One region of the Paenibacillus sp. FSL H7-0442 genome, then DNA from elsewhere that is predicted to be linked to it. Evidence: a T-box and tRNA genes for the amino acid it is inferred to sense, from the RefSeq annotation. Region 1 holds a T-box; the other holds one or more tRNA genes.
What was found. A T-box is a leader RNA that pairs with one kind of tRNA and senses whether it is charged. The one in region 1 lies ahead of MHH57_RS19090 (valine--tRNA ligase), so its partner is inferred to be a tRNA-Val.

Region 1 (6,996 bases):
TCGACCGCCGGTATGTAGCTTTGGTACGAGGGGAAGTACCTCCATCGCTGCGAACGTTGGATTGGCCGATTGGCAAGGACAGGCATCATAAGCAGCGCCGTCGTGTATCTCCGACTGGGCAGAAGGCGGTTACCCATATTGAACTCGGGGAAGTATGGGGAAGCGGTTCAAGTGCAGTGAGTCTCGTATATCTGACGCTGGAGACAGGACGGACGCACCAGATTCGCGTACATCTTAGTCATGCTGGCTACCCGTTGCTTGGGGATGTATTATACGGGGGGCGTGCTACTGATTTTGGCAGGCAGGCGCTACACGGAGAGCGTCTTACCTTCTGTCATCCGCTGAGTGGCGAAACGATTACTGTGGAGGATGCTTGGCCGGATGATTTTCAAAAGCTGCACAAACAGCTATAAAAGATGGCATGCCTTCTATTTTGGCGCATATACTTGAACCTAGAAACGGTTTGCAATATGGAGTTTCCGTGCGCCTGACCAGAAGTCAGAGGATGTGCGGAGACTGCCCAAAGGAGGATGCCATCCTTGAACAAACAACAGAATGATCAGCCGCAAGGCTTGCGTTTTGATATTTATGAACGCATTCATTTGACGGAGGAAGCTGCCGGGATTGCTGAGTTGGAGGAAATCGAGCTTCTGCCACGCATTCAGGTTGTAACCCACGGCGACCATGCCGCTTTGCGAGGGCATTTGCTGCTGGAGGGCGTGTACCGCACACCTGAACAGTTCACGAGCGAGCTTCATCATTTGATCCCTGTGGAAATTACCATTCCGCTAAACCGCGTAGGGAGATTGGAAGATATCTCTGTCGAGATTGAAAATTTTGATGTGGACCTGCTTTCTTTACGTAGTCTAAACATTACAGGCGTTCTTTCTTTGCATGGTGTGGAAAGCTCGCACGCGGAAGAGACGGCGGTCTGGTTGGATGAAGAATTTACCGTAGTGCATGCACCTGAGCATCCGGTTCAATCCCTTTCCGCCGATGAAGAGTATCGTCAGGCAGAGGCCTATTCTACCAATGACTCGACCTCTGATTACGTTACAGATCCTGAAACCTCCTACAGTGTGCCAGTACAACAGGAGTCCATTTCCTGGGAACAGCTGTCTGAGGACCAAGGGGAACAGCAATCATCGTCGGAACAGCAAGCTTATGAGCCAGCAGTAGATCCTAACCGATTCTATGAGCCTTGGACGGGCAAAGCAGTTGAAGATAACTCTCCCGAGGTCAAACATGAGCATGGGTCTCCGGAAGTGTGGGGATTTCAGCAAAAGGAAGCATGGGCAGGGGGAAATGAGTCCAAAGTATCTTCCGCATCTCCTAATGTAAATTATGACCCTTTGCTGTCTGAACCGCATCCTGCTACGGAGTCCGAGGTCTATCTGGAGCCACAGTTGGAAGCGAGTCAAGTAGATAGCTTCGACTTCAGGCCTGAAGCGTCAGAACAGGTGAATCACGAGGCCCATGACACTTTTACTGAGGATAAGCCAGAGATGCGTGTGGCGCTTAACAGTAAAAAGGATGAAGAGGCAGACGAGCCAGACCCGGTTGTCTACTCATCATTGCTCCAATCCAGCCGTTCGGTGAAAGAAGCGGAATACCAGCAGCAATTGGAGCAGGAGCCGCAGGATCAGAAAGCCGAAGAAGAGCGGGAGAATGCCAAGTGGAAGAACCTTTTTTTTCATACACAAGATGAAACACCTTTTCGTAAGGTGCGGTTATGCATAGTACAGCGCGAGGATACACTGGAAACCATAGCTGACCGTTATCAGCTCAGCACGCGTGAGCTTCAACTGTATAACAGATTGGCGGAGCATCATGTGGAAGAAGGACAGGTATTGTACATCCCTTGATCCGGTTGCTGAAAAATGCACAGCGGGTGTTGACTATAGTCAATGGGAAATGTATGATGTGGTATAGTTATTGAAAGACTGAGATCGGGAAGAGTAGGCAGCAAGCCCTTCAGAGAGTGGAATTGCAGCGCTGTGAGGTTCCGCAGGAAGCTACTGGCCGAAGTCACCCGGGAGTCGCCTGTTTGAACGGTTCCTCATTTAATTCCTACGGAAGATAAGAGGTTCACGGTAGAATAAGGCCGGTCCGCAACCGTTATCTGCATAAAGTGTCACACCATGTGTAATGGATCAGTGGATACATACACTAGGGGTGAAACAAAGGTGGTACCGCGAGAGAACAGCCTTTCGTCCTTTGAGGATGAAGGGCTTTTTTTATTTGCCAATTGAAAAATCATGGAGGTATCCTGATATGTCAGAACAAGACAACAAGACAACCTTGGAAATGCCAACAACGTACGATCCAAAATCAGCAGAACAAAAATGGTACAAAACGTGGATGGAGAAGGGCTATTTCCGCGCTGGGCAACATCCAGAGGCAGAGCCTTTTACAATCGTTATTCCACCACCGAATGTTACAGGTATGTTGCATATTGGACATGCTCTTGACTTTACTTTGCAGGATATTATTATTCGCGCCAAGCGGATGCAGGGCTATGATGCCTTGTGGCTGCCAGGGGCAGACCATGCGGGTATTGCTACCCAAACAAAGGTAGAGCAAAAGCTGCGTGAAGAAGGCCTGACACGTTATGATTTGGGCCGCGAGAAGTTTTTGGAGAAAGTGTGGGAGTGGAAGGATCTTTACCTAGATAATATCCATAACCAATGGGAAAAGATGGGCTTTTCTCTCGATTATTCTCGTGAGCGTTTTACGCTGGATGAGGGACTGTCCCAAGCGGTACGCGAGGTATTCGTTAAACTGTACAAGAAGGGTCTGATTTATCGCGGTAAACGCATCATAAACTGGGACCCTGCTGCACGTACTGCATTATCGGACATTGAGGTGGAATACAAAGAGGTGAACGGAAATCTGTATCACCTGCAATATCCACTGAAAGACGGTAGCGGATTTATTACGGTAGCCACTACACGTCCTGAAACGATGCTGGGCGATACAGCTGTAGCTGTACACCCGGAAGATGAACGCTACAAGCAAATGATCGGCAAAACGCTTGTGCTCCCAATCATCGGACGGGAAATTCCGGTCATTGCGGATGATTATGTTGATAAAGATTTCGGTAGCGGCGCGGTTAAAATTACACCGGCTCACGACCCGAATGACTTTGAAATGGGACAACGTCACCAGCTGCCACAAATTACAGTGATGGACGAAACGGGAACGATGAATGCCGAAGCAGGCAAATATCAGGGCCTTGATCGTAGCGATTGCCGTAAGCAAATCGTCGCTGATCTGAAAGAGCAGGGCGTACTGATTCGTATTGAAGAGCACGTACATCAAGTAGGCCACAGCGAGCGTACAGGTGTAGTTGTAGAACCTTATCTGTCCACACAATGGTTTGTGGAAATGAAGCCTCTGGCAGCTAAAGCCATTGAAGTGCAGAAGGCTGGCAACGGGGTAAACTTTGTACCGGATCGCTTTGAACGTACTTATCTGCATTGGATTGAAAATGTGCGTGACTGGTGTATTTCCCGTCAATTATGGTGGGGACACCGTATTCCGGCTTGGTACGATGAGGATACCGGAGAAGTGATTGTATCGGCGGAGGACCCTACAACTTTGCCTGAGTATGCTGGCAGAAAGCTAAAACAGGATGAGGATGTGCTGGATACTTGGTTCAGCTCGGCTTTGTGGCCGTTTTCGACACTGGGCTGGCCTGAGCAGACAGAGGACCTCAAACGCTACTATCCGACTAATGTCTTGGTTACAGGCTATGACATTATTTATTTCTGGGTATCGCGTATGATTTTTACAGCACTCGAGTTTACGGAAGAGATTCCGTTCAAGGACGTACTTATGCACGGGTTGGTTCGTGATGCGGACGGTAGAAAAATGTCCAAATCCCTCGGCAACGGTGTTGATCCGCTCGACGTGATTGACCAATATGGTACCGATGCCATGCGTTATATGATTTCCACCAGTAGCACGCCTGGGCAAGACCTTCGTTTCCGCTGGGAGCGGGTGGAGCAGGCCCGCAACTTTGCCAATAAAATCTGGAATGCGTCACGCTTTGCGCTGATGAATCTGGAAGGCGTCACTTCGGCAGATATAGACATTACTGGTGACCTGAGCACCGCTGATCGTTGGATTCTGCATCGTCTAAACGAAACTTCACGCGACATCACGCGTCTAATAGATGCTTATGAATTTGGCGAGACAGGCCGCCTTCTGTATAACTTTATTTGGGATGATTTGTGCGACTGGTACATTGAGTTTGCGAAGCTTTCCCTATATGGCGACAACGCAGATGCGAAAAAGAAAACGCAGTCCGTACTTGCATATGTATTGGACCGGACGCTGCGCATGATTCATCCGTTCATGCCGTTTATCTCTGAGGAAATATGGCAGCATCTTCCATATGAGGGAGAAACGATTACACTGGCCGCTTGGCCTGTTTATGATCCGGCTTTTGAGGATAAGGATGCAGTTGCAGAAATGAATTTGCTGATCGACGTAATTCGTGCTGTGCGCAATATCCGTGCTGAAGTCAATGTGCCGATGAGTAAAAAAATTGAGTTGCTCATAAAACCCGGCGATCAAGCCGTTCTCGATATCATTAACCGCAATGGGGAATATGTGCGTAGATTCTGTAATACGTCTGAATTCGACGCGGGATTAGAGTTCACCGTTCCAGATAAAGCGATGACATCTATAGTTAGCGGCGCAGAGTTGTACCTGCCGCTGGCCGGACTGCTTGATATTGCCCAGGAAATTAGCAGACTGGAAAAAGAACTTCAGCATTTGAACAGTGAAGTGGAGCGCGTGGAGAAAAAGTTATCTAACCAAGGCTTTGTGGCGAAGGCACCAGCTAAAGTCATCGAGGAAGAGAAGGCCAAGCAAGCCGATTACTCAGATAAGCGCGCTAAAGTTATCGCACGTATTGAAGAACTCAAGGGATAATTTCACTCACAATAAAATGACCTGAAGGTGAAGAGGATGTCAGATACGATCAGGGGCGGAGATACGGCTCCTTTACAAAGCTATGATGAGGCAGTGGAATGGATTAACGGCTTGATTCCGTTTGGTATCAGACCTGGACTGGAACGAATTGAACAACTAATGAGTAAATTGGGTGATCCGCAACGACATCTGAAATTTGTGCATATTGCGGGAACCAACGGTAAAGGCTCGACTTGTGCCTTTCTGACCTCTGTGCTACTTAAATGTGGGTACGATGTCGGGACTTTTACGTCTCCGTACATCACCCGATTTACGAACCGCTTTCAATTCAATGGGACCGATATTCCCGATGAAACGCTGGTTTTGCTTGCCAATCGCTTGTATCCGTTGGTGAAAGAAATCGCAGATAGTGAATTGGGATCACCTACAATGTTTGAGGTATCGACAGCGTTGGCTATTTTATACTATGCTACGGTATCTTTCCCAGATGTTGTGGTATGGGAGACAGGTCTTGGGGGAAGGATGGATGTAACTAATATCGTGAATCCAATCCTCTCGGTTATTACAAATGTCGGCTATGACCATACGGATATTTTGGGAGATACGCTCGAACAGATTGCAAGGGAAAAAGCCGGTATCATCAAACCGGGTGTACCTGTCGTCAGTTGTGTTTCCCAACCCGAGGCTATTCAGGTCATACGTGAAACGGCGACAAAGCAAGGAGCTACCTTGTACCTGGCAGGAGAACAATTTACGTATGAACGGCTAAACGGAGATGAAACAGCTCAAACCTTTTCATTCGCGGGGCCCTTCCGACATATGGAAATTGACATCACGTTGTTAGGCGAGCACCAATGTTCTAATGCGGCAGGAGCTATGATGGCACTTGAGGTCCTACGTCAGTATATGGCTTTTGTGTTGGATGATGCAGAACTGCTGGAGGGCTTTAGGCAAACTGCCTGGGCAGGGCGTCTCGAACAAGTCAGTACATCACCGAGAATTGTTCTTGACGGGGCTCATAATCCAGAAGGAGCACAGACGCTGGCCAAGAGTCTTCCTCAAGTGTATTCGTACAAAAAATTGGTTTTAATGATGGGGATGCTGTCAAACAAGCATCATGAAGCATACTTGCAGCATATACTGCCACTAGTGGATACGCTTATCCTGACCGAGCCCGATTTTCGGCGCAAAATGAATGCCGCTGAATTGGCTCATCTCGTGGAGAAGCTGCGGCCGTCTTATGCCAAAACGGATTTAAAAATAATTGTAGAAGGTGACTGGAAAAAGGCTCTTGGCCTGTTTCAATCACATACGGAAGCGGAAGATCTGGGGGTGGTGTCCGGCACGCTGTACCTTATTGCGGATGTACGGGCTACCCTTATGTATCAAACCGATTCGGAAAAAGGTTGGTGAAATTTGTTGATTACTTCGGAACATGTTCATTTTATCGGTATCGGCGGCTACGGGATGAGCGCGATTGCTCGAGTCATGCTGGAGATGGGTTATACCGTGACTGGCTCAGATGTGGCATCACAGGAGCTGACAGAAAAACTGGCGGCAAAAGGCGCAAAAATATATATTGGACACACGCCTGAGCATATTGCAGGCGCGGATATCGTCGTCTATTCAACAGCATTATCACGTGACAATGTGGAGCGGGTGGCAGCGGAGGAATTGAATATTCCAACTCTGCACCGTTCGCAGATGCTGGCTCGCTTGCTTAACGAACGTAAGGGAATAGCTGTTGCGGGTGCGCACGGTAAAACGACAACCTCTTCCATGATCGCTCTGGTTATGGAGAGATGTAACGTTGATCCAACGTATATTATTGGCGGCGAAATCACGAATTTGGGGACGAATGCCAAAGCAGGTAAAAGCGAGTTTGTCGTTGCTGAGGCGGATGAGAGTGATGGTTCTTTCCTGCAATATCATCCTTGGCAAGGCATCGTAACCAATATTGAAGCAGATCATTTGGAAAATTACGATGGCGACTTTAATCGTCTGAAAAGTGCTTATGTACAGTTTTTGAGTCAAATTCGACCGGATGGAGCGGCT
Region 2 (6,996 bases), 780 kb from region 1:
GAGCTGGTTGTAAAGATACCAGATATCCCTCAGCTCTCCCTCATTCCAAGAGACGCTTTTTATGGAGATACGGAAATCGTGCCCTTCAAGGAATCTGCTGGTCGCATTATTGCAGAATTCATTTATGTGTATCCACCGGGTATTCCGATCTTACTGCCAGGAGAAGTTATTTCGCAGGACAATATTGATTATATTGTTGATCATGTAGAAGTAGGCCTGCCTGTTAAAGGACCTGAGGACCGAACAGTACATCAGGTGAAGGTTATCGTCGAGACTGACGCTATTTCATAATATTGATCGGACAACACATGCTTACAAAATATGTTGATAGTTAACAAAAAAAGCCCCTATTTGGGGGCTTTTTTTTCTTGAAGAGCTTATAACAGCTGCTATTTCCAATTCTATTCGTATTGGGCAACAAGCTCGCTATATGCAGCTTCTACACGTTTCCACTCATCTTCGTCCTCAATATTGTAAAGCACCATTTCTTCGTTTTCTTCTTCCATACGAAGAATAATGCCATCCGCTTCGGGATTGCCTCGCTCAAGCAGAAGAGCATAAACGTGATCTTCTACATCAAAGGTCTCTACCAGCACCATTTCTACATCTTTACCATTTTCATCAGTTAGCGTAAGAACCATTTCTTCATGTTCGTGGTCATGATCGTGGTTGCAGGCTTCACCGTGTTCATGTTTGTGATCACTCATGGAAATACCTACCTTCAAATTGTTTTATTTTCCCCCGTATCGTAACATGATCAAGGGTGCAGGTCAATTTGTGGTATGCCTAATTTATCGCTGTAATGACTTTTTCGGACACCAAGGTATAGCTGCCGTCTTTGCTCTCTTTAATATAGAAACCAACCCGGTAATTCCCTGCTGTTTTGAAATCATACGTAAAGTCGTTCGTACGGAACCAGAAGTTATCCTTTTGCGCTCCTTTGATATCTTGAGACTGAATATCCTTCACGTTGCCCGAAGGGTCGGTGATCGCTACCTTCACTCCGGAGATATCTGTTTTCAAGGTATCAATTTGACTAAATACATTAAATTTCACTTTATTGCCTTTATTCACGTTACCAAACACAGTATCTCCCTTGAACAGGAACATATGCACGTTAGGCTGGTCGAAAACAACTTTTCCACCGGATGGATCAAAATTTACAAGTCCGTTAAAATCACGGATGGGCACATAAGTCTTCCCATCAATGACAACTGCACCATCTTTTGACACCTCTCCATTAATAATCAACTGCACTTGGTCCTTGGCGGATTCCGCCGAAATGGCGGTCCCTCCCATTATTGAAAAGGCCATCATTAGGGCCATCACTCTTCTCCATTTCATCACTACTAATCCCTCCATCGTCATCTGTTAAAAACCTTCTGTCGTACATTTATACCTAGCTCAGCCGCACAAGTTGCGCTGTGTTTCACAAATTGTCCAAAGTTTTTACAGAAGGAGCCAAATCTTTAGTTCCAGCAGCATAGGTGGTAAAATACGACTGTAGAATGTCCTAGTACACAAAGTCTGGAGGATAGATCCATTATGAGCCTAACGATACAAATGCTTGGCACAGGCAGTGCCTTTGCCAAACATTATTACAACAACAACGCGCTGCTGGACAGCGGAGAAGGCAAACTGCTAATCGATTGTGGTACAACCGCTTCGTTAGCATTACACCAAATGCGCGTTCCTTTGCCTGATATTGACGCCATTTTAATCACACATATTCACGCAGATCATGTCGGAGGTTTGGAGGAATTCGGTTTTCAAATGAACATTCTCCATCGTCGCAAGCCTCTACTTTATATCGCCGAACCCCTAATCCACCCTTTATGGGAGCATACACTCAAGGGCGGGATGTCACAGCAGGGTATGATTGACAAGCTTGAAGATGTATTCGAGGTAAACGTAATAACGCCTGGCGTGCCCACTACATTAGTATCCGGTATCCAGGTGGAGCTGATCCCTACACGGCATATTCCTGGTAAAAACAGTTATTCCTTATTCATAAATGACCGCCTTTTTTATAGTGCAGATATGGTTTTTGACCCTGATTTGCTTCATCATCTGGTGCATGAACGAGGATGTCGGAGTATTCTGCATGAGGTTCAATTACAAGGTGCCGGAGAAGTCCATACGACGTTGGACGAGCTGCTAAGCTTGGCGCCATCTCTTCAAGAGTTGATTCGTCTGATGCACTATAGTGATGATATGGAACAATTCAGGGATAAAGCTGGCGTCATGTCCTTTCTGGAACAGCAACGATTATATCAACTTGCAGAGTTGGAACGTGCAGAGTAGCATGCTAAATACAGCTTAACAATTAACAAAAAGCCGCCTGGCTATCCTTTGTAGGAAAGCCAGGCGGCTTGCTGTTCTTAAATATAATGCTAGTGTTGCGAGTTAAGGTCAGAACAATGGCAGTTGATCCAGGTTATTAGAAGGATCTCCGTCGGCATCTCCCCGAATTCGTTTGCTGCCATCCTTGGCCTTGAAAACGTTAACGCCTGCAATTGAGCCTGTCTCAATCTCATTCAAAGCCTGGCTATAATCTAAAATCCGACCGGTAGATGTCTGAAAAGACATAAGGTCGCCATCCCCGTTTTTACGTACTGCTGTAATTTGCTCCCGTTCTGTATTAGCCATGCTGTATCGCTCCTTATCCATAGTATAGTGGAGGAACTTTTACTAGCATGCGCATTGTACAGATTTGTATGCACCTTGCGCTGCCGACTACAACTTTTTGCGCATACGAACATGCGGTATTCCCGCATCGTCAAAAGGTTCATCGGAGATCGTCTCGTAGCCAAGCTTTTCGTAAAACTTCTCGGCTTGACATTGGGCATCTAGCAACGAGTATCTTAACCCCAATTCACGTGCACGTTCCTCCAGTGCTAGCAGTAATACACGTCCATAGCCTGCGGCACGATGCTCCTTGAGAACGGCAATACGTTGCATTTTAGCTGTATCTTCCTCATAGTATGTCAACCGACCAGTGGCCACCATTTCACCATGTTCACAAATTAGCAAATGATGGGCCGTATCTCCCAGCTTGTCATAATGGTCAATTTCTAAATCGAGAGGAACCTTTTGCTCATCGACAAACACTTTGGTACGGATCGATATTGCCTCCTGTAGCTGCTCCTCTGTTGTTACACTTATAATTTCTGCGGCCATCACCTGTTCCCCCTATCATTAACTCCAAATTTGTAAACTCACTAAATTCGAATTATATATATAAATGGTCATGAAGTACAGGCTGACTTCTATTTTTTCACTTTACATATATGGTTAATACATGATATTATCTAATAACCGAAGGACGGTAGCTCAGCGGGAGAGCATTATCTTGACAGGGTAAGGGTCATGGGTTCGATCCCCATCCGTCCTATTCGTCAAAAGCCTTGATATTCAAGGCTTTTTTGTTTGTCTAGAGATAAATCCAGTTATCCTGTTTTTTAATCAAAATGATACTTATAAGATAAAAAAGCCGCCCGGAAAGATAGGGTCGACTTTTCTGTATACTCAGATCATTGTAATTTAACAATGTCATTTTTTCTTCAGCAAAGCTTTTCACCTTAATCCTTCTATTTATATAGAAGAAAAAAAACAGGACCTCAGCACAATACGCATAGAACTCTTAGATTACGATATAAACCGCCCCGCTCTCACCGTCAATCTCCGTCGGGTAAGCAGTCACACATCCAGTATCTGGCTCTTGCACCCGGCCAGTGGAAAGGTCAACTTTCCAGTCATGGAGCGGACAATGGATTGCTGAGCCACATATCATTCCTTCGGATAACCGTCCCCCTTTGTGCGGACAACGATTCTCAAGTGCATGCACGCTGCCATCGCTCAGACGGAATACAGCTATTTCTGTATCATGAATGCGAACTGTCCTTGCTCCACGTCGGTCAATTTCGTTCAAATTAGCTATTCTGATTCTGTTGGTTGTCGTATTGGTCTCCATTTTGTCAGCCCCCTATTCCATTACTGGCTTAAGTTCCGGCAGCTGCACAAAATTTTTGCGCAGCTCTTCGTTGTGAATAATTTCGTGCCACGGATCAGTCGTCGTGCTTAATGTCTCTTCAATTCTGGTCACCAGTTGCTTCCTCGTCTCTGCATCCGAAAGTGCCTGTTTGATGGATTCCACTCCGACCCGTTCCAACCAATGGGCTGTGCGTTCGTTCCAATTGGCCTGCTCACGATAATACTGCAGATAGGCACCGGTCCATTCCATCACTTCATCCTCGGTTCTAACGGTACAAAGTAGTTCAGCTGCCCGAACCTTGATACCCCCGTTACCTCCAACGTAGATCCCCCAGCCACCGTCAATAGCAACGACGCCCAAATCCTTGATCGTCGCTTCAGCGCAGTTACGCGGGCAACCGGACACAGCCAGTTTGACTTTGGATGGAGCATTCAGACGTTCAAATGCCTTTTCCAACCGGATGCCCATCCCCATAGCATCCTGCGTGCCAAAGCGGCAAAAGGTATTACCTACACACGTCTTAACCGTTCGCAGCGTCTTTCCATAGGCATATCCAGACGGCATATCCAACTCGGCCCAGATCCCTGGCAAATCCTCTTTTTTCACACCAAGCAGGTCAAGACGTTGACCACCCGTAAATTTAACCAGAGGCACATTGTATTTCTCCGCGACAGCAGCAATTTTCTTCAGGTCGGCAGGTGAAGTAACTCCTCCATAAATGCGGGGCACGACAGAATAGGTGCCATCTTTTTGTATATTGGCATGGTACCGTTCATTCGTAAATCTGGATTCCTTCTCATCTTCATAATCCAGTGGCCATAGCATACCTAGATAATAATTGAGGGCCGGCCGACATTTAGTGCAACCTTCCGGTTCGTTCCATCCCAGCACATTCATCACTTCTTTGACACTCTTTAATCCCATCTCCCGAATGCCATCAATGATCGCTTCCCGGTCAAGCGTCGTACAACTACAAATACCCTCTTTCATCGTTTCTCCGGCTTCTGCGCCTGCGTATAGCTGTAAGAGTCCCTCCACTAATGGCTTGCAGCCGCCACATGAGGCCGATGCTTTTGTGCATGCCTTAATCTCCCCGACACTCCGGCAGCCAGCCGCAACCGCCTCTCCAATGTCACCCTTGGATACACCATTACATCCACATACAATTTCGTCATCAGGCATCTGCTCCAGCATCATGGAGCCACTAGCTTCTGGTTGACCAGGATTGAAGCCAAGTAATAACTCTTTCTCTCGGCCAACCACCGACTCGCCACTTTTGATCAACGAAAACAGCATGGCTCCGTCAGACGTATCCCCAAACAGAACGGCTCCGATCAGTTTTTCTTCCTTGATTACGATTTTTTTGTAGACGCTACCAATATCATCCTGATACCGCAGGGAACGTGTTCCCGGTTCATCCTTGTAATCCCCTGCTGAAAACACGTCGACACCCGATACCTTCAACCTTGTCGAGGTAACTGAACCACTGTAGCCGGGAGTCTCCATTCCCGCGAGTCGCTGAGCCAGTACACCACCTTGCTCATATAATGGAGCAACCAGCCCGTAAGTGATTCCCCGGTGTTCTGCACATTCTCCAACGGCGTAGATGCCGGGGATATTCGTTTCCATGTGATCATTTACGATGATCCCGCGGTTTACAGGGATTCCCGCCGACACCGCCAGTTCAATGTCTGGTTTGATGCCTACCGCCATAACGATCAGATCCGCTTCCAACTCGCTGCCATCGGCAAATTTCAACCCTTCCACGCGGCGACGTCCTGTTATAGCCGCCGTCCGCTTATTGACCAGAAATGTCATTCCCTGCTCTTCCAGCTCGCGCCGTAGCATAAGGGAAGCAGCCTCATCCAGCTGCCGATCCATAATATATCCGTTAATATGGATAACTGTGACGTCCATCCCCAAGTTAAGCAGCCCCCTGGCTGCCTCTAGTCCAAGCAATCCGCCACCGATGACGGCTGCTTTTTTGTGCGTCTTCGCCGTCTCCATCATCGTTTCACAGTCACGAATATCCCGGAAACCGATAACACCATCCTTGTCGGCCCCTGGAAGCGGCAGAATAAAGGCTTTAGACCCCGTTGCCAACAACAACAAATCATAAGAGATGCATACGCCGGAGCGTGATGTCACCTGCTGCTTTTCCGTGTCGATAGCTGTGACAGGATCATTGGTATACAATCGAATATTGTTGTCTTCATACCAACTCCAGTCGTTGATGACAATATCCTGCAAACCAGCCCCTCCCGCCAGAACGGAAGACAGCATGATCCGGTTATAGTTTGGATGGGGCTCGGCCCCGAATACCGTAATCTCATAGCTACCTGGTGCAAGCTTCAGCAAATGTTCGAGAGTGCGTATCCCCGCCATTCCGTTGCCGATCAACACTAACTTTTGGATATTGTTCATCAGGTCACTCCCCTTCCATTTGTATCCTCAAAACATAAAAAGCCCGCTTCACATATGGGGATTCAAAATATCCCCCACATGAGAAAACAGGCTCCATTGCCGTTTCATCGAATACGCCGTTGTATCCATCAGAGTATGGAATTAAAAAGTATTGTAGCTAATATATAATGGTTCAAATGATATGTCAACATTCCTTACGCATTAACTTATAAAAAATTATATTTTATCACCATGTAACATGTCTATGACGTATAAAATATCACTCCCCTACAAAATTAGGATTGATTTTCAGACCAAAACACGCCAAAATGGTTTAAAAGTCCGTTTTAACTTGATGATGGTGGAAAAATAAAGCAAACGGATAAAATCCAATGTCATATTTGTTATCAATGAATACCATCCCCATCGCTAACTACCCTTCATATTACAGAGAGGAGGAGCCCGCTTGCGTTCCTTGTTGGTAATTCACTTACATTCTGACCATGTATCTGAGCAGACACACGCCGTTTCCTCATGGCAGGCAGGACCTGAAAACCTTTTAGAATCCAACGGATACCTAACTCTGCCCTGCCGCAATG

Region 2: it encodes a tRNA-Val, which carries the amino acid that the T-box ahead of MHH57_RS19090 (valine--tRNA ligase) is inferred to sense. The anticodon was not compared.

Annotation. Positions count from the first base shown of each region.
Region 1 covers NZ_CP151963.1:4,336,631-4,343,626, reverse strand. Annotated here, with positions in the region: gene MHH57_RS19100 (RluA family pseudouridine synthase) at 1-413, shown strand, start outside; gene MHH57_RS19095 (LysM peptidoglycan-binding domain-containing protein) at 540-1,865, shown strand; T-box leader at 1,937-2,221, shown strand; gene MHH57_RS19090 (valine--tRNA ligase) at 2,275-4,941, shown strand; gene MHH57_RS19085 (folylpolyglutamate synthase/dihydrofolate synthase family protein) at 4,978-6,354, shown strand; gene murC (UDP-N-acetylmuramate--L-alanine ligase) at 6,361-6,996, shown strand, end outside.
Region 2 covers NZ_CP151963.1:3,553,312-3,560,307, forward strand. Annotated here, with positions in the region: gene MHH57_RS15610 (aminotransferase class I/II-fold pyridoxal phosphate-dependent enzyme) at 1-291, shown strand, start outside; gene MHH57_RS15615 (DUF1292 domain-containing protein) at 402-707, opposite strand; gene MHH57_RS15620 (hypothetical protein) at 787-1,344, opposite strand; gene MHH57_RS15625 (MBL fold metallo-hydrolase) at 1,546-2,304, shown strand; gene MHH57_RS15630 (DUF3892 domain-containing protein) at 2,413-2,649, opposite strand; gene MHH57_RS15635 (GNAT family N-acetyltransferase) at 2,737-3,180, opposite strand; tRNA gene MHH57_RS15640 (tRNA-Val) at 3,323-3,394, shown strand; gene nirD (nitrite reductase small subunit NirD) at 3,644-3,973, opposite strand; gene nirB (nitrite reductase large subunit NirB) at 3,986-6,418, opposite strand; gene MHH57_RS15655 (ANTAR domain-containing protein) at 6,864-6,996, shown strand, end outside.